DNA from 2 places in the Paenibacillus sp. NRS-1782 genome. Region 1 is predicted to be linked to the other one. Evidence: riboswitches for the same ligand, from Rfam matches in the RefSeq annotation. Region 1 holds a riboswitch; the other holds the start of a gene.
What was found. A riboswitch is a leader RNA that binds a small molecule or an ion and turns the genes downstream of it on or off. The one in region 1 is predicted to bind ZMP and ZTP.
Positions count from the first base shown of each region.

Region 2: linked by a shared signal. The riboswitch ahead of ACIFQM_RS23690 (bifunctional 5,10-methylenetetrahydrofolate dehydrogenase/5,10-methenyltetrahydrofolate cyclohydrolase) and the one ahead of ACIFQM_RS10705 (TIGR01440 family protein) in region 1 are both predicted to bind ZMP and ZTP.

Region 1 covers NZ_JBITPH010000024.1:44,173-51,665, reverse strand. The annotation lists gene glyA (serine hydroxymethyltransferase) at 1-958, opposite strand, end outside; gene ACIFQM_RS10705 (TIGR01440 family protein) at 1,083-1,670, opposite strand; ZMP/ZTP riboswitch at 1,898-1,979, opposite strand; gene ACIFQM_RS10700 (low molecular weight protein arginine phosphatase) at 2,058-2,642, opposite strand; gene ACIFQM_RS10695 (manganese efflux pump MntP family protein) at 2,678-3,238, opposite strand; gene ACIFQM_RS10690 (L-threonylcarbamoyladenylate synthase) at 3,432-4,670, opposite strand; gene spoIIR (stage II sporulation protein R) at 4,784-5,476, opposite strand; gene ACIFQM_RS10680 (FtsW/RodA/SpoVE family cell cycle protein) at 5,732-6,925, opposite strand; gene prmC (peptide chain release factor N(5)-glutamine methyltransferase) at 7,001-7,493, opposite strand, start outside.
Region 2 covers NZ_JBITPH010000074.1:9,651-17,143, forward strand. The annotation lists gene ACIFQM_RS23665 (S-layer homology domain-containing protein) at 1-840, shown strand, start outside; gene ACIFQM_RS23670 (ABC transporter substrate-binding protein) at 1,206-2,228, shown strand; gene ACIFQM_RS23675 (hypothetical protein) at 2,258-2,551, opposite strand; gene ACIFQM_RS23680 (hypothetical protein) at 2,591-2,857, opposite strand; gene ACIFQM_RS23685 (hypothetical protein) at 2,854-3,012, opposite strand; gene ACIFQM_RS23690 (bifunctional 5,10-methylenetetrahydrofolate dehydrogenase/5,10-methenyltetrahydrofolate cyclohydrolase) at 3,227-4,093, opposite strand; ZMP/ZTP riboswitch at 4,207-4,291, opposite strand; gene ACIFQM_RS23695 (fatty acid desaturase) at 4,511-5,566, shown strand; gene ACIFQM_RS23700 (sensor histidine kinase) at 5,665-6,798, shown strand; gene ACIFQM_RS23705 (response regulator) at 6,795-7,394, shown strand.

The sequences.
Region 1 (7,493 bases):
TACGCGTGTCCAGCAGCATCAGGTGATTATCCGTACCGCCAGATACAATGTTAATGCCTTCAGCCAGCAATGTCTCAGCCAGCACCTGGGCGTTGCGAACTACGTTTTGCGCATAGGTTTTGAAGGAAGGCTGGAGTGCTTCACCCAAGGCAACGGCTTTGGATGCAATCACATGCATCAACGGCCCCCCTTGAGTACCCGGGAAAATAGCTTTATCAATCGCTTGCGCCCATGCTTTGCGAGTCAAAATCAGACCTCCACGCGGACCACGCAGCGTTTTGTGAGTCGTTGTTGTTACAAATTGAGCATGTGGAACCGGGCTTGGATGAATACCCGCTGCCACAAGACCCGCGATATGTGCCATATCGACCATGAACAGAGCGCCCACATCGTTGGCAATGGAAGCGAAGGCTTCAAAATCAATGATGCGCGGATATGCGCTCGCGCCGGCTACAATCAGACGAGGGCGATGCTTGAAGGCTGCCTTGCGCACTTCATCATAGTCGATGCGGAAGTTGTCTTCACGTACGCCGTAAGCGGCAAAGTTATACAACAAGCCGGAGGCGTTAACCGGGCTTCCGTGAGTCAAATGGCCGCCGTGCGCCAGGTTCATACCCAGTACGGTATCTCCAGGTCTAAGAGCTGCCAGATATACCGCCATGTTCGCTTGCGCTCCAGAGTGAGCCTGTACGTTAGCATGCTCTGCACCGAACAGTTCTTTGGCACGGTCACGTGCAATGTCCTCGACGATATCTACATGCTCACAGCCACCGTAGTAGCGTTTGCTCGGATAACCTTCAGCATATTTATTTGTCAGTACGGAGCCCATTGCTTCCATTACCGCTTCGCTGACGATATTTTCGGATGCGATCAGCTCGATATTGTGGCGTTGTCGCTTCAGTTCAAGTCCCATTGCTTCCAGCACTGCCGGGTCACTCTTACGCAGATGTTCCATCATGATTTATTACTCCCTCTCCATGGTCAATTGTCAGGTCTACAGGCAAGCGCCCGCTCCTATGTTGGGTACCTCATCATCAATACAAAAAAGATACAAACATGCTGTCCAATCCAAAATACAAATGCTAGTCGCAGCTTCCGCCGCCTTCTTGCTCCAGACTATACACTGCTCGTTGTCCGCCGATGAGCGGTGGACGAGTGAACGCCGCCGTAACACGCGCTTCGCCAATCCAGCGAAGGCCTGGACGAAACGGAACAGCAACTGTCCGCATATGCATACCGATCAGCGTCTCGCCAATGTCTACCCCCGCATGCGCCTGTACATTCGCCGCCAGACATGCATCTTCCAGCGCACGATAGGCGACGGTAGCCATAGATCCGCCTGCTGTACGAACGGGAACGGCGGCAACCTCCGTCAGTCCCAGCCGCTCCAGCACGGCTCGCTCAACCACCAGCGCACGGTTCAAATGCTCGCAGCATTGAAACGCCACATCAAAACCGTACGCCCTGCGAACGGACTCCACTCCAGCCAGCAATTGCTGCGCCACATCGAGCGCTCCCGCCGTGCCAATCCGGCTTCCCGCCACCTCACTGGTGCTTACGCCGATAACCAACAGGCGACCAGCCTTGAGACTGGATACTTCTGCCATTTCCTTCACGACAGAAGCGGTCTGCGCTTCAAGCGTAACCTCATGACCCAATTGTCCTGCCATTGGAACCTCCTTTGGTTGAACAGCCCTACAGAGACTGAGCACAGGCTTATGCACCATGTTCAACACACTCTCTCCTGAATCACAATCTGACTATATTATAGCCGATGAATCGGATTTCGAGCAGGAAAAATGGAAGAATCATTGTCATTTGTCTGGACAGAAGGCCATCGGAGGCTGGACCTAGCTCATATACGAAAAAAGAGCAGTCCACAGCCCATGTGGATTTGCTCTTTTGCCCAGGCGACCGGCCGTATATCCGGTGCTCCATCGTGGTTAATCCCACTTTTGTCGCCAGTTACACCGGATTCTTGTTTTTCCACCTTATCTTAACGGATTAGCCGCCGAAAATCAACAGATCCCGTACAAAATAGAAGAGTGATACAAACTTTATTCGGACAAAGCCTTTAGCTTGTCCACCAGCTTATGCAGCGCCGTTCGGATTTCCCCAGCCGTGACATCGTAATCTTCACGCGAACCGCCGAACGGATCGGAAATATCAAAGCCCGGAATACGTTGGCACAGTTCGATCATCCGCTCGCGCTCCCGTGCCGAAAGCTCCTGACCCAGCGAACCCATCAGTTGTTGTGAAGCGTACAGGCCATCCAGCTCCTGCACATCATTCAGCACCGAATCCCGGTCCTCCACATATTCCTTGACCGTAAACACTTTGCCCACCGTTTGGGGAAAGCGCTGAATGACGTGCTGCTTATGCCCTTGGGTCAAGGTTAAAATCAGATGTGCCCACTCGGCGAGCCCACCATTCAAAGGAGTTGAGGTGATTTGATCCGAGATATTGTGGTCACGTAGCACCGCCTCTGCATGTCGGGAAATGGGTGTACCTTCCATGGCGGCTACTCCCGCCGAACGCACTTCCAATCCTAGCCCGTGCTCAGTAGCCAGCTTGCGCAGCATCCCCTCAGCCATCGGACTGCGACAGGTGTTCCCTGTGCATACGAATAAGATATGTTTCAACGTCTTCACCCCCCGTATGTTGAAATAATATATAATTAAAACATAAACATAAAGCCGAACGCCAGTAAAATGGCACCGCCCACCGCTTCTCCATAGTCTCCCAGATTGCGGCTGACCCTGCGCCCTAACAGCAGTCCCAGCATCGCCATCGCTCCCCCGCAAAAGCCAAACGCCAGAACGGTCAGTACCAAGTCACTCTGGAACATGCCAAGTGACACCCCGACAGAAAAGGAGTCGAAACTCACTCCAAGTGCAAATAGCAAAAGGCCTAAGGACGAACGATGGTCCAGCACCTGTACTCCGTCCCCTTTGAAGGAATTATAAACCATATGCCCGCCCAAAAGGATGAGTAATCCCCCTGCAAAGTAGGTCGTCACATGACCCAGTAAAGAGCTCATATAATGGCCTGTGAACATACCCAGCAATGGCATCAGAATGTGAAAAAAGCCAATGACCGTGCTGATCCGCAGCACGTCCCGCAGACGTATCCCTTTCATGCCGATCCCTACGCCCAGCGATAACGCATCCATCCCCAGCGCTACAGCCATGACCAGAATCGTTACAATCTGCCCGGCATGGGCAGAGGCTGCCAGCATACTCCATCCCCCCAGTATCCGTCCGCTCTTGTACACGTTATGCGGACAAGAGGCAAAACAGTACAAGCATACGGTGAACGTGACTGTACCGGGATAAGGCGAGAGGATAACTATGATAAAAGGCTAATCCATTGCAAACGTAAACCCTGGGGACTGCATGTATGGAAAATGTTTGGATAGTGTCCGGTTCGTCCTAGAGACGGACGATCCGATGGCCCGCAGCTTTGAGCAGGCGGTTCATGACGGCGTCTCCCAACCCTTTCGGCGGACAGGCTTCCGCCAAAATATAGGTGACGCCTTCCTCATCGCAGCGGCGCAGCACGCCGTACAGGCGCTGCGCCGCCTCATGGAGTGCGTCCAGCTTGCCCAGCGTGTAAACGCACTCTCCGGCATAGCCGGCGGCATGCTCATCGAACGCGAGCACCGCCGTGCGCTCCCCCCGCGCGGACGCCTCCGCCAGCGCGGCGCGAATCCAGCCCGTCACCTCAGCGGATGACGGGCCATGCACTACGCTCAAGCGGCCTCGCGGCGCGTAGTGCGTGTACTTCATGCCCGGCGAGCGTGGTGCCGGGCTATCGGCGTCCTCGCCGGGCGAAGCGACGGCGAGCGCAGGGTCCAGCTCGACGGCGCGAGCGACCGCAGCGAGCTGCTCGGCCGTCACGCCGCCGGGGCGCAGGATGGTGACGATTCCGTCGTCACCGGCCTGCACTACCGTGGACTCCAGCCCCACCCCCGTGGGGCCACCGTCCAAAATACCGCCGATGCGGCCCTCCAGGTCCTCCCGCACATGCTGTGCAAGGGTCGGACTGGGCCTGCCCGAGCGATTGGCGCTTGGCGCAGCCAGCGGACAGCCTGCTTCTGCGATCAGACGCAGCGCTACCGGATGATCCGGCATGCGCACACCGACCGTATCCAGCCCTGCCGTCACACGGGGCGACAGGGCTTGCGGCATCATGGGCAGCACCAGCGTCAGCGGTCCCGGCCAGAACGCATCCATCAGCGCCCGCGCCGTATCATTCACTTCCGTTACCATGCCGTCCAACTGGGCAGGGTCGGAAATATGCACGATCAGCGGATTATCGGAAGGACGCCCTTTGGCGGCGAATACCGATTCTACCGCTTCCGTGCTACGCGCATCCGCGCCCAAGCCGTACACCGTCTCGGTAGGGAACGCTACCGTCTCTCCAGCTTGCAGCAGCACAGCAGCCTCACGAATGCCTTTTTCCGCCGCGATACGGACTTGTCCGAATAACATTTCACCAGAGGATTCCCCTTCAACAACCAACCCTCTTACGTCCCACCATTTCGTATGGGAATCCGCCAACGGCGGCTTTAGCCCATGAAGCCCCTGTTCGTCCAATACCCGCTCACATTTTCCCTTCTGCACAGACTCTCCGCACATACCTTGTATTTGGTTCGATTTATCACTCATATTAGATCATCCCATATCTTATTGTCATACAGTCTCGTAGCTGTAAACCCTATATCCATTATAACATACCGGGGGCAGGCACCCGTTGTTCTCTTTTCTACAACTTACGACGATTAGGCAAAAAGACCACTCACCCATCCCCACAACCCCGTCAATGCATCCCATAGAAAAAACCGTACTTCCGGCTCCTTGTCAGCAGCATTCGTCCGTCCGCCTCCTTGGTCCGCTTTTGCCGAGACCGTTTGAGCTGCCGCTTCCCCGCTGCCTGCATCAATGAAGCACAACGGCGGAAACAACACGCACCACCAATTTTGCCCTTTGCCTTGTCCCAGCGTGACCCGAAGCGCTTCATAATCCCCTGCCGGATAGACAAGCCCACCGTACATCTTCGTCGGAAAAGGTACGTTTGCTAATTCTACTTGATGATCGTACGAGATGCCCCGTCGAGCCAGTTCCGCACCTACCAAACGGTCAATCTCGGGTAAATGAGCAGCAATCAGCACTCTGGCCTGATCCAAACTTTGCGGGTTTTCTAGCTTGCCAACCCACGCATCCATCTGTTGTACGATGGTATCCCTAATTTCACGTTTTACCAGCTGATCCTCTGGACGATCCGAATTGGCCAAAATGCGCAATCGGATGGAATCATGAGGAATGACGCCGGCTCCTGTCGTTGCCATCCCTGCCACTACAGACCCTCTTATCGCTGGTGTCATGGCGGCATCTGTTTTTTGACCTTCCCACGACATCAATAATATTGAAATACAAAATAGTATCATTGCAGTTTGCTTGGTCCAGCTTCTCATCCCAATCCCCCCAAATATATCATGTCTATCAGTCTGTCCGGTTTGGGAGAGGCTAAACCTATCAATCTCGTAAAATGTTCAAGACCATTTTAAAAACACCCAATACACCCTACATCAAGCACATGGATCTGGGCCGAAGCTTCGGAGCAATCCGCGAATACGAAAAAGCCCAGATTTCACACAATCTGGGCCCTTCGTATCTCACTATTTCTCCTCACCCTAAGCATCAAGTGACATCCATTTAGAAGCATAGCATTAAGCCTTCTTCTCCTTCGCCAAACTCACTCTGGATGGCTGTGGCAGATCGTCCTCCAGTTCCTGACCGTGGACCTTAATACTCATAACCAAGCCAATACTAGCCATGTTAATGAGCAACGACGTCCCCCCATAGCTTATAAAAGGGAGCGTAATTCCCGTCAGTGGCATGATACCCAAAAACGCGCCGATATTTTCAAAAATCTGATACAGTAGCATGGATACAATACCGACGATAAGATACGGTCCAGCACGGTCACGGCATTCCAGCGAGATCAGGATCATTCGGTGTATCAAAATAAAATATAGCAACAGCAGCACCGACGAGCCGACAAAGCCAAATTCCTCCGCTACGACCACAAAAATAGAATCCGCATACGTGTAAGGCACACGACCGGATTGCACCGAAGTCCCCTGCAAAAAGCCTTTGCCCATCATCCCGCCAGAGGCAATCGCCAGCTTGGCATTTTTGGTATGGTAAGATGCCTTTGCCGTCGCTTTTTCCGGTACCAGCCAAGGGTCCAGCCGCTCTACCCAGTGACTACGGCCAATCCCCTTCATAAAGGTATCAATCTGATCATGAAAGGAAATATAAGCTTTAAGTCCACCGCCGACCGCTACCGCAAAGATGGTAAATCCGATCAGTGCATGGGATGCCTTCACATTACCAATCCATAACATACCAATGACAATGACGATGTATCCGAGTGCATTTCCCAAGTCATTTTGCACCATGACCATAGCAAAGGGGACAAAGCTCACCAGAGCAACCGGAAGTACATCCTGAACAAAATACAGCTTGCTCTTGCGCTTCTTCATCAGCATATAAGTCAGAAAAATGATAAGAACCAGCTTGAATACCTCAGCGGGCTGAAGGTTCAAGCCACCAATTTTCAAAAAGCCCTGAGAATTGTTAACCGTACCGCCAAAAAAGCCGAGAGCGAGCAGGAATATTCCGCCTCCATATACATATAGTGATTTTTTAATAAATATTCGAAAATCGACTACCGCTATACCCAAGATCGCCACAAAACCCAATATATAATACCCGATCATCTTCCTATAGTCATTGCCGTGCTCCACAATATTCGTAGGGCCCCTGCCCGCACTATATACTGTTATGATGCTGATTGCCATCAGTAAAACCAGAATGAAGATCACCGGACCGTCAATTTTTTTCAATTTCTGAAGCATGATTTCCCCCTGAGCCGTTTCTCGGTCATACTCCTTTTATTCTAAAGGAAAGACTCGCAAAAAGAAAATGCAGCATTATTCCGCAACGCCCAGGACATGACGTTCGATTCCAGCAAGGTCTGGAACGATTAGAATCGTATTCCAATGACCTGCCTGCTCCAGCAGTCCAGCCACGTCTCTGGCCTGTCCCATGCCCAGCTCAAACCCGATCAACCGCGGCGGAGCCTGAAGCAGCCCAAGCTGCTCCAGCATCGCCCGATACGGGCCAAGTCCGTCAGGCCCGCCATCCAGTGCCATGCGCGGCTCATGGTCGCGCACCTCCGGCTGCAAGCCTGCGATGTCGGCGGCCGGGATATACGGCGGATTGGACACCAGGATGTCCACCGCCTCCCCCGCGAACGGCGCCAGCAGGTCGCCTTCGCGCAGCTCCACGGCTGCGCCGTTGGCAGTGGCGTTATGCGCCGCCATCTCCAGCGCTGCGGCGGAGATGTCCCCCGCCGCCACGCGCCAGCGGGGTCGCTCAGCCGCCAGCGTGACGGCAATCGCCCCGCTGCCCGCGCCGATATCG
Region 2 (7,493 bases), on a different contig from region 1:
GATCATTTTAAGATCACTTCAGCGATGGGGTGGTCGGCTACACAATATAATGTTAACAGCATGTATGGTGAAGGTTCACCTTTGATGCCTTACTGGTCCAATAAGGATAATCCGATTGTTCCAGCACAGGGGCTTGCAAATAATAGCGGTATCGTGTTTATGAACTCAATTACGATTGATCCTATTGGATCACGCTATACAAAGGATTCCTCACGTTGGACTCTCCATCCAGGTGACCCATATATGACTGAAACGGATGCGGCACCACAACTGTATATAGCACAGCAATATTTAGATAACCCGTATCAACGTTTAAATACGGTAAACTACATGTCCATTATTTTAGACATCAACTGGTTTGCCAAAAATCAAAATATGTCTCAAATATGGGAGAACTTTGTGAATCACTTCCCTACTGACCGTGAGGTCGAGATTGTGGGAGTGGACGGGCTGAAACGGATTTATGAATCGTTAGCTGGATCGAATAATGATCATACAGAATTTTCGCTCATGTTTAGGGGTTCTGGCATTAAGGCAGTTATGGACTCCAATAATTCACCGGCCAATCTGCGTTACTTGTGGACTGAAAATGCTTCACAGCGGATCATTTTATCCAAGGAGGATGGAGATACGGCATGGTCCATTATTGATTTTACCGACTATACCCGAAATTCGGTTCCAAAGCTGCCATACAACCTGGATAGGAAGACAGATGTAAGCTATATTACGGGAAGGAACTTCAAGCTGTATCCTACGGCTCCATTAACAGCAGAGGAAATTCAGCGTGTCAAGGATCGTTTGAAGGAGATTTACTTCGCAGAAGAAGTGAACTATCAGTAGGAGTTTGGAGCAACAGCATATTTTAAAACCTGAGGTTTTATAATTGGGCGCCCGAAAGCTATGGAAATGGCTATAGGGCGCCCCTTTATTTTAGTGAAAGATATTTTGGTTTAAGCGAAAAATATTCTCTAATCGAATTTGGAAGAACTCTGGCCTACATGGAGCCATCCAAACTCGGCTTGTAGAGGAATGTTTACCTACAAGAGCCTTTTACATAAATCCAGTGAGAGTCCAGTCCCCCTCTTTTTTTGAAGCTTCGATTTTAAGTTGACAGCAGGGAAGCTGCCTGATATATTTCATACGATATTGATAATCATTATCATGTATACTGAAAAGGTTATTTTTACAATACATAGGGGGCTAATATGTTGAAGAAAACATCGTTTTTTATTTTGGCTGCTATGATGCTCGTATTGTCTGTATTCATTAGCGCTTGCGGAGGAAACAGCAATGGTAATCATTCCGCTTCATCTTCAGGAGATAAGCAAGAGTCAGCTTCTACTGGAGAGAAAAATGCTGATACGACAGACGGTCAGATGCGAAGCTTTAAAACGGTCAAAGGGGATATTCGAATTCCAATCAAACCGCAGCGTATTGTGACGGATTTTTACGGCGGAGAATTACTGTCCGTAGGGGCTAATGTGGTGGGTGTGGAGCCGACGGCCTTTCAAAATCCTTTCATAATTGATTTACTTAAGGAAAAAGGGACCAAAGAGGTGGGTGACCCGACCCATTTGGAGAAGACGCTGGAACTCAAACCCGATCTGATCGTGGTGATGAAGGATACCCACTATGAGGCATTGTCCAAAATTGCACCTACGCTGTATATTCCATACGGAACGACTACGAATATTTACGATACGGTCAAGCTGTTTGGTGATATCACCGGGGAGAAAGAGAAGGCAGAGCAATTTATTGCCGCATTTGATAAAAAGGCTGCCGAAGGCCGCGAACGTCTTAAAGGCGTCATTGATCCCAAGGCTACCTTTGGTCTGTATGAGCTGACGGACAAAAACGCTCTTTGGATTTTCGGTGACAATGCAGGTCGTGGAGGACAAGCGGTATACAATGCACTCAAGCTGAACATGCCGAAGAAAACGACCAACTCCAAGGAACAAACCGTACAGCTTTCGCTGGAGGTATTGCCACAGTACGCCGCAGATTATATGTTCCTGACAACCTATGACCCGGAGAAAAAGGGAGACGCGCTTAAGCAGCTGAAGTCGTCCGCTGTGTGGGGGAACCTGCCTGCGGTGAAGAACAATAGAGTGTTCTTTAACGACTTTGATACGTACTATCGCTATGATCCTATCGCCATTACCGGGCAGATTGATATGATCGTGGATATGCTGATTGAAAGAGAAACAGAGAATAAAGCGAGAAAATAAGTATATGATCCACATTCGCAAGCACTTTACTACATAGGGAGCGCGACCTCGGCCCCCAGCTTGTCAAAAACAGAACGAAGGGGAATAAACGCCTGCCCGTTGCGGGTAATGACACCGTTACTTAGGGAGACAGGTGTATCATTGAGACGGACGAGAATCGGCTTTTGTACAGGAACCGGCGTACTGTAGAGAAATTCATAATCCCCTATGCCAAGCTGCGCATGTTTGTTGACCCCCCAGAACCATAACCGTCCTTGTCGATCAATCGCGAGATTGGAACTCCTATTGGTTTTAATTGTTTTGATGTCCGATAAGGCTTGAATCTGCGATGCAGATAAAGCTTCGGAGGGGGTAGTGTTTTTTTAAAATACCTTGGGCCATGTCCATACGGTACCGTCCTTCTTCAAGAAGATCCAGCGTTCCTCATATTGCGGTCTTTCTTCATAGTAACTATTCAATTTTGTAACATCTTCGATGCTGGATAGGGTTTGAAAAGGAGCAAAGTTACCACCATTTTCGATTCGATCAGCGGATAATACGGTTCCTTCGGCGTTTAGGGCCAGCACATGATCATTCATAATACGCACGTCTATGATGTTTTCTAGCTCTTCCAGAGGAATGAATTTCAAGGATAGCCCAATAACCACAAGCTCCCATCGTGTTGAATCAGACTCCCGGAACCATAGGAACGAATACGGGACGTCGATTCATCTTCGGCCGCCCATGCACTGGAACTGAACAATAACAACGCGATCATACTGATTAACAGAGTACGTCTTTTCATGCGTTTTTCCTCATTTATTCATCAATGTATATAAGGAGAATATCTACTTATATACATTGATGAATAATATATAGAAAAGTTTTCCAAAATAAATCAATTCCAAAAAAAATAACCTCCAGAAACCCATGCTTAGACATGGATTTGGAGGTTATTTCTTAGCCCGTTATTCGACTGCGTACGAAATGTCCAAGGGAATCACTCCAAGATAGCTCACTCATGAATAGGCCACCTCTCTGGAGTAGTGTTGCAGATCTATTGCTTTGAGCAGATTCTTGTACAAAATCGCAGTTGTTAATGTGCCGACACCGCCGGGAACCGGAGAAATCGCATGTACCTTTTCTCCAACGTCCAAGGCGGCATCCCCCACTATTTTTCCCTCCAGCGTCTCGTTAATTCCCGCATCTACCAAAATCAGACCGGGATGAACCATATCCTGTGTAATCACATCAGGGCATCCGACTGCGACAAAGGCAATGTCTGCATGACTCAAATGCTCTGCAATATCACGTGTGCCTGCATGACAGGCGGTAACGGTGGCATTTTCTCTTTGCAGCATGTGAAAAAGGGGGAGTCCCACCGTCTGTCCTATGCCGACAAGGGTGACGTTTTTGCCTGCCAAGGTGTGACCGTAATGCTTGAGCAGCTCAATGCAGGCTTGAGGCGTAGCGGGATACAACCCGGCTTCACCTGTAACGGTAGCCAGCTTGTTGCCTGGGGTAATTCCATCAATATCCTTGTATGGGGCGATGGATTGTTTAATGGCAGAGGTGGATAAATGCTGGGAAAGAGGCAATTCCAACATAATACCATGTACATGAGAGGCTTCGTTCAGGCTACCGATCAGGTGAAGGAGTTCAGCTTCGCTTACATGGCGGTCAAAGGTATGAAGATGAAAGGAGATGCCCAGCTTCTCCGCTATTTTTTGCTTGGTCCGGGCGTAGTAAGCAGATGCCGGATCACCTTCTACCAACAGTGTTGCCAAATGAGGGCGATGCCCTTGCTGTTTCATTTGTTCTACTTTGTTACGGATCGTTGCATACACTTTGTCAGCTGCTTCTTTGGATTTCATAATGATAGCCATAGTCTGAACCTCCTCTGAATTTATCGCATGATGGAATCAACAGGGTGTCATGGTCTTGTAAAACGAAAAAAAGTATTTGCACAAGGTCGTCACGACAGACGAATCCTCTGCAAATACTTCTCCCAGGCGAACGGCACGCTTTCATTGTATGCTCCCTCGTGGTTGATTCCACTGACTTCGCCAGTCACATACAGCGTTATTTACCTTATATTTTAACAAATAATCTTCCGAAAGGAAACCCGTGAACATTTGGCAAAGAGGTCATGTTATTTGTCTATATGACAAATGTCATATTCCCGAACTGACGTTTATGACTACATCCAACACAGGTATCCCCTTATACTGAGGTTAGATCAACATGTACGCCTGACGAGATCAAAGTACGGGCGTCATTTTAAAGGAGGATCATAAATAAGTATGACACAACTCCCATTAGCCCAATTGAAAAAAAATATGGCTCCCTATGAGAAAATAAACACGAAATCCAGCGTTCTGCAACTCTTTAATACCCTGGGTCCACTGATCCTGCTATGGTATGCCGCCTATCTTAGTCTGTCGGTATCGTATTGGCTGACTCTTCCGATTACTATTATTACTTCCGGATTTGTTATACGAGCATTTATCATTTTTCATGATTGCGGTCATCAATCGTTCTTCAAAAGTCGCAAACTGAATGACATTGTGGGCACAATTACAGGTATTATTACACTTTGCCCGTATGAACAATGGAAAAATAGCCACGCGATTCACCATGCAACCAGCAGTAATCTGGACAAACGGGGCACAGGTGATATGTGGGTGCTTACGGTGGAAGAGTATGTAGAAGCTTCTGCATGGACACGAATGGCTTATCGTGTATACCGGAGTCCATGGGGGATGTTCGGACTCGGTCCGATCTACACCTTTTTGATTTCCTATCGCTTTAACACAAAGAAGGCAAAACGCAAGGAAAAAATGAACACCTATTTGACGAATGTCTCCCTCGTCGTATTGTACGCTCTGCTGTGCTGGGCCATCGGATGGCAGAATTTTGTTTTGATACAGACACCTATTTTTTTTGTATCAGGTGTGCTGGGCATCTGGTTATTCTATGTACAACATCAGTTTGAGGATTCGTATTTTGAGCATGATGAAGAGTGGAGCTATATTAATGCAGCCGTAGAAGGCAGCTCTTATTATAAGCTTCCTAAGGTGTTGCAATGGATTACGGGCAATATTGGCTTTCATCACGTTCATCATTTGAGTCCGAAAGTACCGAATTACAATTTGGAGAAGGCGCATGATGCCACCCCGCAGCTTCAAAAAGCGACGACTATCACGGTGAGCACAAGTCTGCAATCTCTGAAGTTCCGGCTTTGGGATGAAAGCACGAAAACCTTTTTGACCTTTAAACAAGTGAAGCCGTTGCTTAGCAAACGTGCTGCCGTTACGAAACCCGTCCCTACACCTGTTGTGAGCACAGAAAGAAAATAACTTTGTACGAAGCACGGTATGATAAGATAAGGGGTATAAGCTGAATTAGCGAAATGAGTATTTTGCAACAATCTCAAGAAGCATAAAGGGTGGGCAGGATGCAAAAATGGTATCAGATTTTTCAAAGAAATACGGGACTTAACCCTTATGTATGGGTTGTCTTTTATATCCTGCCCTTCTATTATTTTAGTTCCTCATCTACAAGTCATATCGTGCTGGGTACCGCCTTTATTTTAGTGTTCTTTGCTTGTTATGTACTGGCTTTTGTCTCTCAAGGCTGGCTGATCTACTTCTGGACCAGTGTACAGATTGCGATATCCATAACCATGACGCTGTTATTCAGCTATATGTATTTCTCGATATTTATCGCTTTCCTGATTGGTAATATCAAAAGCAAGGCCGCATTCACTACACTGTATATTGTGCTGATGGTCTGTACCATTGGATTGATCAATTATGGTTTTGTTTCTGAAAATCCTGTTTTTATTAAGCAGCTTCCTTTTATTCTGCTGAATCTGCTTGGTGTAATCTTGATTCCGATAACTACATTTAATCGTAATAAAAGCGATCGGCTTCAAGTACAATTGGAGGATGCTAATAAGAAAATATCGGAATTGATTAAGCTAGAGGAGCGGCAAAGAATTGCGCGCGACCTGCATGATACTCTTGGTCAAAAGCTGTCACTCATCGGACTGAAAAGTGATTTGGCTGGCAAGCTGATGGATCAGTACCCGGAGCGGGCTCACGCTGAAATTAACGATGTTCGCCTTACGGCGAGAAGTGCGTTAAAAGAAGTGCGGGAAATGGTCACTCAGATGCGAGGTATGCGATTAGAGGATGAATTACTGCGTATTCGGCAGATTTTAAAGGCTGCTCACATTGAATTCACCTTGGAGGGCGATCCGAAGCTGGAGCATACGTCCTTAATGAACGAGAATGTGCTCAGTATGTGCATGAAAGAGGCGGTGACCAATGTGGTTAAGCACAGTGGCGCTACAGCCTGCTCCATTGCCATTGAGCCGTCTCGTAAGGAGCTGACCCTTCGGATTCAGGACAATGGAGTCGGCGTTACGGGAGAAAATGCAGCCTTTCGGGGGAATGGTCTGCAAGGGATGAAGGAACGGCTCGAATTTGTGAACGGGTGTATGGAGCTGCGTTCAGATCAGGGAACGGCCCTGATCATAAAAGTGCCGAATATCACTGAAAAGCCAAATGAGGAGGTGGGGCCATGATTCGAATCGTTATTGCGGAAGACCAGCGTATGCTGCTGGGTGCTTTGGCCTCCCTGCTGGACTTGGAAGAGGACATGAAAGTAGTCGGAAAAGCAAGCAACGGGGAAGAGGCTCTAGAGCTGGTCAAGCTGCATCAGCCAGATATATGCATCATGGATATCGAAATGCCAATCAAAAGCGGATTAGATGCGGCTGAGGAGCTCAAAGGCTTGAATTGCAAGGTGCTGATTCTGACCACATTTGCCCGTCCCGGATATTTTGAACGGGCCATCAAGGCAGGCACGCACGGTTATCTGCTCAAGGACAGTCCCAGTGAAGAACTGGCTTCCTCGATTCGAAGTATTATGGCAGGCCGCCGCATTTATGCTCCAGAGCTGGTCGATGATGCTTATGCGGAAGTTAACCCGCTGACCGAGCGTGAGAAGACCGTCTTGTCGCTCATTGCTGATGGGAAGAACACCAAAGAGATTGCCAGTGAGCTGTACCTAACGACAGGAACGGTGCGCAATTACATTTCAGTCATTCTGGATAAGCTGGGTGTCAGCAATCGAATTGAGGCGATTACGCGTTTTAATGAAAAAGGCTGGTTTAAATAAGCGTAAGGCAGAAATGTCCAAGGAGAAACAGAGGAGCTATGAAGGAAGACATAGCTCCTCTGTTTTGTTGTTTTATCGGAGGATACATAAGAGAAAGTA